Regions from separate parts of the Arthrobacter sp. AL05 genome, predicted to be linked through region 2. Evidence: predicted binding sites of a transcription regulator. Region 2 holds the regulator's gene; the other holds the start of a gene.
What was found. The regulator LexA, encoded in region 2, represses DNA repair genes until DNA is damaged. The targets are predictions, from matches to a motif close to TCGAACANNTGTTCGA.
Positions count from the first base shown of each region.

Region 1: uvrA (excinuclease ABC subunit UvrA) is a predicted target of LexA. The motif match lies at 2,956-2,971, and genes of this name have one in related genera.

Region 1 covers NZ_JASBRC010000006.1:128,670-134,370, forward strand. Annotated here, with positions in the region: gene uvrA (excinuclease ABC subunit UvrA) at 1-2,824, opposite strand, end outside; gene QK287_RS09815 (GntR family transcriptional regulator) at 3,031-3,423, opposite strand; gene QK287_RS09820 (ABC transporter ATP-binding protein) at 3,420-5,150, opposite strand; gene QK287_RS09825 (ABC transporter ATP-binding protein) at 5,351-5,701, opposite strand, start outside.
Region 2 covers NZ_JASBRC010000002.1:425,191-430,891, forward strand. Annotated here, with positions in the region: gene QK287_RS04225 (ATP-dependent DNA helicase) at 1-1,693, shown strand, start outside; gene lexA (transcriptional repressor LexA) at 1,955-2,701, opposite strand; gene QK287_RS18500 (LysM peptidoglycan-binding domain-containing protein) at 3,044-3,517, shown strand; gene QK287_RS04240 (histidinol-phosphate transaminase) at 3,585-4,703, shown strand; gene hisB (imidazoleglycerol-phosphate dehydratase HisB) at 4,768-5,394, shown strand; gene hisH (imidazole glycerol phosphate synthase subunit HisH) at 5,391-5,701, shown strand, end outside.

The DNA.
Region 1 (5,701 bases), on a different contig from region 2:
CCAGGAAGGCTGCGGTATGGCTTTGGGTGGACTTTGCCACCTGTTCCGGTGTTCCGGAAGCTACAATTCGGCCACCGCCGGACCCTCCGTCCGGGCCCAGGTCGACGATCCAGTCAGCGCTTTTAATGACATCGAGGTTGTGCTCGATGGTGATGACGGTGTTGCCCTTGTCCACGAGGCCCTGCAGGACCAGCAGCAGTTTCCGGATGTCCTCGAAGTGCAGCCCTGTGGTGGGTTCGTCAAGGACGTAGATGCTGCGGCCGTTGGAGCGCTTCTGCAGTTCGGCTGCCAGCTTCACCCGCTGGGCCTCGCCGCCGGAGAGTGTCGTCGCGGGCTGCCCCAGCCGGACATAGCCGAGCCCGACGTCGACGAGGGTGCTCAGGTGGCGGGCAATCGGCGAGAACGCCGCGAAGAATTCGGCGCCTTCCTCGATGGGCATGTTCAGTACGTCGGCGATCGTTTTGCCCTTGTAGTGGACTTCCAGGGTTTCGCGGTTGTACCGGGCGCCGTGGCACACCTCGCAGGGTACGTAGACGTCCGGCAGGAAGTTCATTTCGATCTTCAGCGTGCCGTCACCGGAGCAAGCCTCGCAGCGGCCGCCCTTGACGTTGAAGGAGAACCGGCCCGGCAGGTAGCCGCGCACCTTGGCCTCAGTGGTGTCCGCGAAAAGCTTGCGGATATTGTCGAAAACGCCAGTGTAGGTGGCTGGGTTGGACCGCGGTGTGCGGCCGATGGGGCTCTGATCGACGTGGACCACCTTGTCGAGATGCTCGAGGCCCTGGATGGACTTATGCCGTCCGGCCACCTGTTTGGCGCCGTTGAGCTTGTTGGCCAGGACCTTGTACAGGATCTCGTTTACCAGGGTGGACTTGCCGGAGCCGCTGACGCCGGTCACCGCGGTGAACAGACCCAGCGGGAACGTAGCGTCAACGTTCAGGAGGTTGTGCTCCTTGGCGCCGACGACCTTAAGCTCACGCTTTTTGTCGTACTTTCGCCGCTTTTTCGGGACTTCGATCCGCTTCCGGCCGGAGAGGTAGTCACCGGTGAGTGACTCGGTGTTCTCGAGCAGCCCCTGATAGGAACCGGAGTGCACCACCATGCCGCCGTGCTCGCCGGCGCCGGGTCCGATATCGACCACCCAGTCGGCCTCCTGGATGGTGTCCTCGTCGTGTTCGACCACAATCAGGGTGTTGCCGAGGTCCCGCAGCCGGGTGAGTGTCTCGATCAGGCGCCGGTTATCCCGCTGGTGCAGGCCGATGGAAGGCTCGTCCAGGACGTAAAGGACACCCACCAGGCCGGAACCGATCTGGGTGGCCAGCCGGATCCGCTGGGCTTCGCCGCCGGAGAGAGTGCCGGACGCCCGCTCCAGGTTCAAATACTCCAGGCCGACGTCGAGCAGGAAGGTGAGCCGGGCCTGGATCTCCTTAAGGACCTGGTTGGCAATCTGGGCCTCCCGTCCGGTCAGCACCAGGTTGTCCAGGAAATAGGCGCAGTCGCGCATTGGCAACGCGGCGACCGCGGCAATGGACTTGCCGTTGATCAGCACCGAGAGCGAGGCCGGGTTCAGGCGTGCACCGTTGCAGGCCGGGCACGGAATCTGCCGCATGTACTCCTCGTAACGGTCCCGGGCCTTGTCCGAGTCCGTTTCGAGGTGCTTGCGGTGGACGTACTGGATGACGCCTTCGAAGCCTGTGCTGTATTTGCGTTCCCGGCCGAAACGGTTGCGGTACTGCACCACCACTTTGTGGTCCTTGCCGTGCAGCACGGTCTGGCGGGTGTCCTCGGAGAGCTTGTCCCACGGGGTTTTCATGGAGAAACCCAGTTCCTTGGCGAGTCCGCCGAGCAGCCGGTTCCAGTACTCCGTGGTTGCCGTGCCGAGCGACCACGGAGCGATGGCACCCTCCGCCAGGGACAACTCCCCGTTCGGGATGATCAGTTCCTCATCGACCTCGAGCTTCGTGCCGATGCCGCTGCAGGCCGAGCACGCACCGAAAGGATTGTTAAAGGAAAAGGAGCGGGGTTCGATCTCATCGATCGCCAGGGGGTGCTCATTTGGGCAGGCGAGGTGTTCGGAGAACGCCCGGACCCGCTCCGGGTCGTCAGCTTCGAGGTCGACGAACTCGGCGAGGATCCTGCCCTCGGCAAGGCCCAAGGCAGTTTCCACCGAGTCCGTGAGGCGCTGGCTGATGCCGTCCTTGACCACAAGGCGATCCACCACCACCTCGATGGTGTGTTTGAACTGTTTGCCCAGCTTGGGCGGGTCGCTGAGTTGGATCAGCGTGTCATCGACCCGGGCACGCGAGTATCCCTTGGCGGTGAGCTCCTTGAACAATTCGACGAATTCGCCCTTGCGGCCCCGGACAACCGGTGCCAGGACCTGGAAGCGGGTGCCTTCCGGCAGCTCCAGGAGCTGGTCCACGATCTGCTGCGGGGTTTGCTTCGCGACGGGCTCCCCGCAGATGGGGCAGTGTGGGCGGCCAACGCGGGCCCACAGGAGCCGCATGTAGTCGTAGATTTCGGTGATGGTACCCACCGTGGAGCGCGGGTTTTTGCTGGTGGACTTCTGGTCGATGGACACCGCGGGCGAGAGGCCCTCGATGAAGTCGACGTCGGGCTTGTCCACCTGGCCGAGGAACTGCCTGGCGTAGGCGGAGAGGGATTCGACGTAGCGGCGTTGGCCTTCGGCAAAAATAGTGTCGAACGCCAGGGACGACTTGCCCGAGCCGGAGAGGCCGGTAAAAACGATCATGGAGTCGCGGGGCAGGTCCAGGTCCACGTTGCGCAGATTATGCTCGCGCGCGCCTTTGACCACCAGCCGCGACATGTCCGGACGCTTCACCGCGGGGCGCGCATCGTCTGCGCGGCCCGGTTTTGCGGACTCCGTCGGGAGGACTGCGGACTGGGAATCTACGGCTGGATCGTCAGCTACGGCTTTAGGCACGCTACCAATGCTAATCGAAAACTTCTTCGAAGATCCATTTCCGGGGCGCCCCGTGCCGCGAAATCCCGCGCGGCAACTTAGCGCCGGTCCTAGGAGCGGTCGTACGCGGCGGCGAGCAGCTGCACGGCCTCGGCGAAGCTGGCGCCCTGGGCTTTCGCGGCATCGGCGAACCCGGCAGCCACAGCGGAGAGCGAGCTCCAGGCTTCGTCCCGTGCGCACATCACAGTGCCGTTTCGGCGCCGGGTGACCACAACGCCGGCGGCCTCGAGTTCCTTGTAGGCGCGGGCCACGGTATGGGGTGCGACCCCCAGCTCGCCGGCAAGGCTGCGGACGGCAGGGAGCTTGGTCCCGGGCGCCAGCGCGCCGTTGTCGGCCCGTTCAATAATGTTGAGCCGGAGCTGATCAAACAACGGGACCGTGCTGCCGGGGTTGGGCCGCCAGGCACCGGGAAACGGGACCGTCGATGCGTCCGTGGGGGTCACTGTCCGGGCTCCCGGCCGGAGGTGGCCTGTTCGCGGCGGGCGAACTGTGCCTTATACAGTTTCAGGTACATCCCACCCCTGGAGATGAGTTGGCGGTGGGTTCCTTGTTCAACGATCCGTCCTTGATCCATGACCAGAATTAGATCAGCGTCGCGCACGGTGGACAAGCGGTGGGCAATCACGAAGCTGGTGCGTCCCTGCCTGAGGCCGCGCATCGCCCGGCGGATCTGGACTTCGGTGCGGCTATCCACCGAGCTGGTCGCCTCGTCCAGGACCAGGATGCTGCGCCCGGCGAGTTGCGCACGGGCAATCGAAATCAGCTGGCGCTGTCCGCGGCTGAGCGAGTCTCCGTCGTTGCCGAGCATCGTGTCGTACCCCTCAGGCAGCGCCCGGACGAACTGGTCAACATGGCTGGCCTGAGCAGCGGCAATCACTGCGGCATCGCCCGCGCCGGGGCGGCCGTATTCGATGTTCTCCCGGATGCTGCCGGTGAAGAGCCAGGAGTCCTGCAACACGGTCCCGAACCTGGCCCGCAGTTCGTCGCGTGTCAGTTCGGCGATATCCGTGCCGTCGACAGTAATCCGGCCCGAATCGAGTTCGTTGAAGCGCATAAGCAGGTTCACAACAGTGGTCTTGCCGGCTCCGGTATGGCCAACAATTGCCACGGTCTGGCCGGGTTCCACGGTAAAACTCAGATCCTGGACCACCGGTGAACCGGGCCGGTAACCGAACGTCACACGCTCAAACGTGACCCGGCCCGCGGCATGGGGCGGCGCAATTCCGGCCCCGTGCCGGCCCGGGTCCGGCGGGATCTCCGGTGCATCCAGGAGGTTAAAGACCCGCCCGGCCGAGACCAGGCAGGACTGCAGCAGGGTCAGCATGCCGCCAATCTGCCCCATCGGTTGGCTGAAGAGCCTGCTGAATTGGATGAAGGCCTGAAGGCCGCCAATCGTCATGGCCCCGGACAGCACCTGAAGCGCCCCGACGACGGCGACGGCGATGTAGTTGAGGTTGGAGACCAGGACCATCAGCGGCTGAACGACGCCGGACACGTACTGGGCGCGTGCGCCCGCGCGGCACAATCGGTCGTTGGCGTCCCTGAAACTGGACGCAGCTGCCTCCTGCCGGCCAAAGGCCTTGATCACCTCATGTCCGGTGAATAGCTCCTCGAGTTGTGCGTGCAGCTCCCCGGTGCTGCCCCATTGCTCAGTGAAATGGCCCTGTGACTTCCGGGCCACCAGGACGGTGATGAGGGTCGACACCGGGACGGACACCAGCGCGATCACTGCCAGCACCGGGGAGATCCACAGCATCATGCCCAGCGCCCCGGAGAGCATCAACAGCGACACAATGAGCTGGTTGAGCAGCTGGTTGAGCGCCTGGGCAATGTTGTCGACGTCGTTGGTGGCTCGGCTCAGAACGTCGCCACGGTGCTGCTCGTCGAAGTGGCCCGACGGCAGGACGTGCAGTTTGACCTCCACCGAGGCACGCAGCCCGCTGCTGAGTCGCTGCGCGGCAACGGCCGTCAGGGTGCCCTGGATCCAACTGAAGGCCGAGGCCCCCAGATACATCAGCGAGACCTCCGCCAGCAGGGCAGCCAGCTGATCCTGGTCGAAGGTTCCGCCGGTGACGCCAGCAACAACGACGTCGGTGGCGTCGCCGAGGACTTTGGGCGCCAGCACGTTGAGCACCACAAATGCGCAGGTGGCAGCGAGGACGCCTGCCATCAGCAACCTCGACGGGCGCAGCAGCCCGAGTAGCCGCCCTGCCGTGCGCCAGCGAAGCCGGCCGACGCCCGGGGTCGTTCCGGGAGGCGCTGACGGGAGGGCAGCGCGCCGGCCGTCCGGTTGTGTGTCCAGCACGGGTTGCTCTGTGGTCCCGCCGGCGGCGGGAGTGCCGGTCCCGGCGTCGGGGGGCGGCTCCGGCTTCACGGGGTCTCCTCAAGCACCAGCTGGGAGGCTGCGATCTCCTGGTAGCTCGGCGAGGACTCCATCAGCTGCTGATGTGTTCCCTGTGCCACGAGCCGGCCGTCCTCGAGGACAAGGATCAGCCCTGCGTCCTCGATCGTGGCAACACGTTCGGCCACGATCAGGACAGTGGCCGAATGCAGCAGCGGCGCCATCGCCTGTCGGAGCCGGGTGTCCGTACCGTAGTCCAACGCCGAGAAACTGTCATCAAACACGTACACCGCCGAACGCCGGAGCAGAGCCCGGGCGATGCAAAGCCGCTGCCGCTGGCCGCCGGAAAAATTCGTTCCGCCCTCCGTCACCGGTGCCTG
Region 2 (5,701 bases):
CAACTACGTGTGCCGGCATAAGCTCGACGGCGGCTTCCCTTCGGAAGAGCCGTCCGAAGGCCAGCTCTTCTCGCTCGGGGAGGATACCTCCGTGCCGCATTTTGCCGCCGCGATGGGCGGCCCGTCCTCCCAGCTCGGCAAGGAGGTCGTCCGGCTCCGCGACTGGGCCGAGGACACCTCGACGGGAGACCGGGATGAGCTTTTGCCAGGGGTCACCGACCGTGCGTGGCGGCAGGTCTCAGTTACCTCGATGGAGTGCCTTGGCGCGCAAAAATGCCCGCTGGCGGCAGAGTGCTTCAGCGAACTCGCCCGCCAGAACGCCGCGGACGCCGACGTTGTTGTCACCAACCACGCCATGCTGGCGGTCAGCGCCTTCGAGGGCCTCGCAGTGCTGCCGGAATACGATGTTGTGGTGGTCGATGAGGCCCATGAACTCCAGGACCGCGTGACCGGCGCGGTCTCCGGCCAGCTCTCCGTCGCGATGGTGCACGCCGCCGCGTCCGGGGCCCGGAAGCACACCGGCATTACGGTGGACGCGCTGAACAACGCCGCCGCCAACCTGGAACTTGCCATTGAGGGCGTCCCCGGCGGGCTGATGCCGAACGGGTTAAACAGTGAACAGCTGGACTGTGTCGACCAGTTGCGGGACGCGTGCCGCGCGGCCCTCTCGGATTCCAAGGGGGACAGCGCCAACACGGCCGACGGCGGCCGCCAGCTGGCGCGCTCGCGCCTGATGGTGATCCTGGAGCTATGCGAACGGCTGCTGGCGGCGCGGGAAAACCGTGAAGTGGTCTGGTTTTCCCGCAACAGCACCTTTGACCCGCAGCAGGGCTACTCCCAGCCCGACGAGTCCGCGCCCGCCCTGGTCAACATCGCTCCGCTCAGTGTCGCCGGCCGGCTCCGTGAGGGCCTCTTCGCGGACCACACTGTAATCCTGACCTCCGCGACCCTGGCGATCGGCTCCGCGTTCGAACCCGCCGCCGGCGGCTTGGGCCTGGTCGGCCCCGGGGCCCCCAGCTGGACCGGCGTCGACGTCGGTTCACCCTTCGAATACCCCAAACAAGGCATTCTCTACGTCGCCAAGCACCTGCCCAAGCCCGGCCGCGGCACGTCCCCGGAAGCCCTCGACGAACTCGAGAAGCTCATCCGCGCCTCCGGCGGCGGGGCGCTGTGCCTGTTTTCGTCCCGCCGCGCCGCCGAGGACGCAGCCGAGGCGATGCGGCCGCGGCTGGACGTCAGCATCCTATGCCAGGGCGACTCGACCATGACCGCGCTTGTAAAACAGTTCGCCGATGAACCGGACACCTGCCTCTTTGGCACCATGTCCCTGTGGCAGGGCGTTGACGTGCCCGGCGCCTCCTGCCGCCTCGTGGTGATCGACCGGATTCCGTTTCCGCGTCCCGATGACCCGCTGATGACTGCCCGGTCCCGCGCCGTGGCACAGGCCGGAGGCAACGGCTTTATGAGCGTTTCCGCGACCCACGCCGCCATCCGCCTGGCCCAGGGCGCAGGCCGGCTGATCCGGACCACCACGGACAGGGGAGTGGTGGCTGTGCTGGATTCACGGCTGTCCACCGAACGCTATGGCGGATTCCTCCGGGCGGCGTTGCCGCCATTTTGGCCCACCACCGATCCCGTGGTCGCCATGGCTGCCCTCGAACGGCTTGGGAAGGAATCCGGGCAGCCCAACTAGCGGCCGCTGACGGGACGGTTTGCAGTGTTTTGGTGCTCCCACCCGGTTCCTTGAACCGGGCCAGGGCTGCAGCACCGGGCCCTCGGCATTCCCGCCGCCGGCTCTCCATCAGGGGCCAGGGAAACTCAGGGGGCAGCGAACCTAAGGGGCAGGGAACATAAGGGGGCGGGGAACCGGGCCGAACGTGCCGGGGGTCATAAGGCCGCGGCCGGGCTACCGGCGCGCCGGGTCGTGGCCGGATCAAGCCGGCACCAACGCGGGCTACAGCGAGCGCAGTACCGAGACGACTTTGCCCATAATGACGGCGTGGTCGCCGAGTATGGGCTCGTACTGCGTGTTCTGCGGCAGCAGCCAGGTGTGGCCGTCGCGCTGCCGGAAGGTCTTAACGGTGGCCTCGTCGTCCAGCAGCGCGGCCACGATATCTCCGTTGACGGCGTCGCCCTGCTGGCGCACCACCACCCAGTCGCCGTCGCAGATGGCTGCATCGATCATGGAATCCCCGGCGACCTTGAGCATAAACAGCTCGCCGTGGCCCACCAGCTGGCGGGGCAACGGCATCACGTCCTCAACGACCTGATCGGCCAGGATCGGACCGCCGGCCGCGATCCGGCCCACCAGCGGCACCATGGCGGTGTCGGTGGCACTGCTCAACTCGGACACGGACAGCCCGCCCACGGTCCGCAGCCCGCCGGCCTTGGCGGCTGGGATCTTTGTGCTTCCCTCATCGAGGGTCAGCGGCATCAGCACTTCCATGGCACGCGGGCGCTTCGGGTCGCGCCGCAGGTAACCCAGCTTTTCCAGTTGTGCGAGCTGGTGGGTGACGCTGGAGAGGCTGGCCAGTCCTACCGTGTCGCCGATCTCGCGCATGGACGGCGGGTAGCCGTTGTCCGTCACGGAGCGCTGGATAGTTTCCAGAATCTTCTTTTGCCGAACGGTAAGGCTCTTCGGTGGCCGGGCAGCCTGCGGGCCCCGCTGGGTGGCCCTGCCGCCAGTGGCTTGTGCTGCCATGTTCGCCAACGCCTTTCCGTTCCGCCCGGCTGCCGTGGCTGCGGCCGCCGGGAACTTCCGGCCTGAAATGTCAGACCCTGCTGATCAACTGCAGAAGTGGTTGTTCTTTGAGTCAAACCTAGGCCAGCCACACCGCTTTTTCAAACATTTGTTCTAGCGAGTCTCGACAATGTTCGTTAATAAGTGCTAAAACAGAACTAACAAGATTCGAACATGTGTTCTATTACTTAGTTGCCCGTGCAGGGCATGGCGTTCGGTTGTTTGTTCGAAAGTTAGGCCGGTTGGCGGCACGTATGTGGAGTGCGCCGGGCGGCACAGTATGGTCCAGGAAGGGCTCAGTTCATGTCAGCATCAAGCGCGTTTCACGACACTTTCGGCCGCGACGCATTCGGCAACTACGGCCGGCACGACGCCGGCGCACCCGGCGGCGGGTCCGCCCCTGCCGTGCAGGACAGCCCCGGCAGCCGGCAGCTCAACGCCGTCCGCGGGCCGCGTGCCCGGCAGGCGCCGCTGAAGCTCACCCGCCGGGGGCGCCTTGTTTTTATCGGCGTGCCGCTGATGCTGCTGGCTGCACTGATTTTGACCCTGAGCGGCTTCCTCAACGCGCCCGCCAAAGCGGCAGAGTCCACCGCTGAGTTGTCACCCACACCAACTGTCACCGTGACGGTGCAGCCGGGGGAGTCGCTCTGGGCCATTGCCGCCGCCGTGGTGCCCAGCCGTGACCCCCGCGACGTCGTTGCCGACATCATCGAGCTGAACAACCTCGAGGCGGCACGCGTGGTGCCGGGCCAGGCCCTTTTCATTCCGTCCACGTAGGGCCATTGAGCGATGGGTCAGGTGTCACAGTTTCCGGGCCCGCGGCGATCTCACTTAAACTAGTGAGGTGACTGACCAGTTAGAGCGCCTGAACCGACTTCCCCTCCGGACCAATCTTCGCGGACTGACGCCCTACGGTGCGCCGCAGCTTGACGTTCCCATCCTGCTGAACGTCAATGAAAACACCCACGGTGTCCCGGCCGATGTGCTCGCCGCGATCTCGGAGGCGGTTACCCTTGCCGCCGCCGGCCTGAACCGCTATCCGGACCGCGAGTTTACGGAGCTGCGCGAAGCCCTTGCGGAATACCTGGGCCACGGGCTGGGCGCGGAGAACATCTGGGCGGCAAACGGTTCCAACGAGGTGCTGCAGCAGATCCTCCAGGCCTTCGGCGGTCCGGGGCGCACTGCCCTTGGTTTCCCTCCCACGTACTCTATGTATCCGCTGCTGGCCGCCGGAACGGACACCGGATACATCACGGGCATCCGTGCCGAGGACTACGGCCTGAGCGCCGGCTCGGCCGCCCGCCAGGTCCGGGAACTGCAGCCGAATATCGTCTTCCTGTGTTCCCCGAACAACCCCACCGGTACGGGTCTGGGCCTGGACGTGGTGAAGGCCGTGTACGAAGCCGGCGAAGCCAGCCAGACGATAGTGATCGTCGACGAGGCGTACCACGAGTTCGCCCACGACGGCACGCCGAGCGCCCTCACCCTCCTGCCCGGGCGGGAGCGCCTGATCGTCTCGCGCACCATGAGCAAGGCTTTTGCCCTTGCCGGTGCCCGCGTTGGCTACATGGCGGCAGCGCCCGAGGTCACCGATGCGCTGCGGCTGGTGCGGCTTCCGTACCACCTTTCGGCGATCACCCAGGCAACAGCCCTGGCCGCCCTGCGGCACCGGGTCGCCCTGATGGCGGATGTTGAGGACATCAAGCGACAACGGGACAGGATAGTTGCCGAGCTGCAGCGTATGGGCCTCAAGCCTGCTGCCTCTGATTCGAACTACGTCTTTTTTGGCGGTCTCGACAGTCCGCACGAGGTCTGGCAGGGGCTGCTGGACGCGGGTGTGCTCATTCGGGACGTTGGCATCCCCGGGCATCTGCGGGTCACTGCGGGCACTGAGACGGAAACCACAGCATTCCTCGGAGCCCTCGAGCGACTCCTGGCCGGCCGCGCAGCGCCGCCCGCCTAGACTTAACACCGGACATCCACACTGCCTGCACGCCGGGCACCGTCGTCATCCAAAGGACACCCACATGAGCATCCCCGGATCAACCGCTACCGAGGGCCGGACCGCACGCATGGAACGGACCACCAGCGAATCTTCCGTCCTTGTCGAGATCAACCTGGACGGAACCGGCGTCTCGGACATCAGCACCTCGGTCCCGTTTTATGACCACATGCTGACGGCGTTGAGCAAGCACTCCCTGATCGACATAACAGTCAAGGCCACCGGGGACACACACATCGACGTCCACCACACGGTCGAGGACGTCGCCATCACCTTCGGCGAGGTCCTGCGCACCGCCCTCGGCAACAAAGCCGGGATCCGGCGCTTCGGCGAAGCAACCGTCCCCCTCGACGAGGCGCTTGCGCACGCCGTGGTGGATGTTTCCGGCCGCCCGTACCTCGTCCACGGCGGCGAGCCTGCCGGCCAGGAGTACCACCTGATCGGTGGACACTTCACCGGTTCCCTGACCCGCCATGTGTTCGAAGCGATCACCCTGCACGCAGGGATCTGCCTGCACATGAACGTCACCGCAGGCCGGGATCCGCACCACATCGTTGAAGCCCAGTTCAAAGCCTTTGCCCGGGCCCTGCGTGCGGCCATTGAGCCTGATCCGCGCGTCGAAGGCATCCCGTCGACCAAGGGTGCCCTGTGACCGGCAAAGTGCTGAAGGACGGCGCCATCACCAACCCGGATGCCGGCAGGAAGCCAGCGTCGCCCGAGGGCAAGCCAACAGTCACGGTGCTCGACTACGGCTCGGGAAACATCCGTTCTGCCGTCCGCGCGCTCGAACGGGCCGGCGCCGAGGTTATCCTCAGTTCCAAGCCGGACGATGTGCTCAACGCCGATGGCCTCGTGGTCCCCGGCGTGGGCGCGTTTGAAACGGTGATGCGCGAACTCAAAGCCGTGGACGCCATCCGGATGATCGGCCGGCGCGTCGCCGGGGGCCGCCCGGTGCTTGC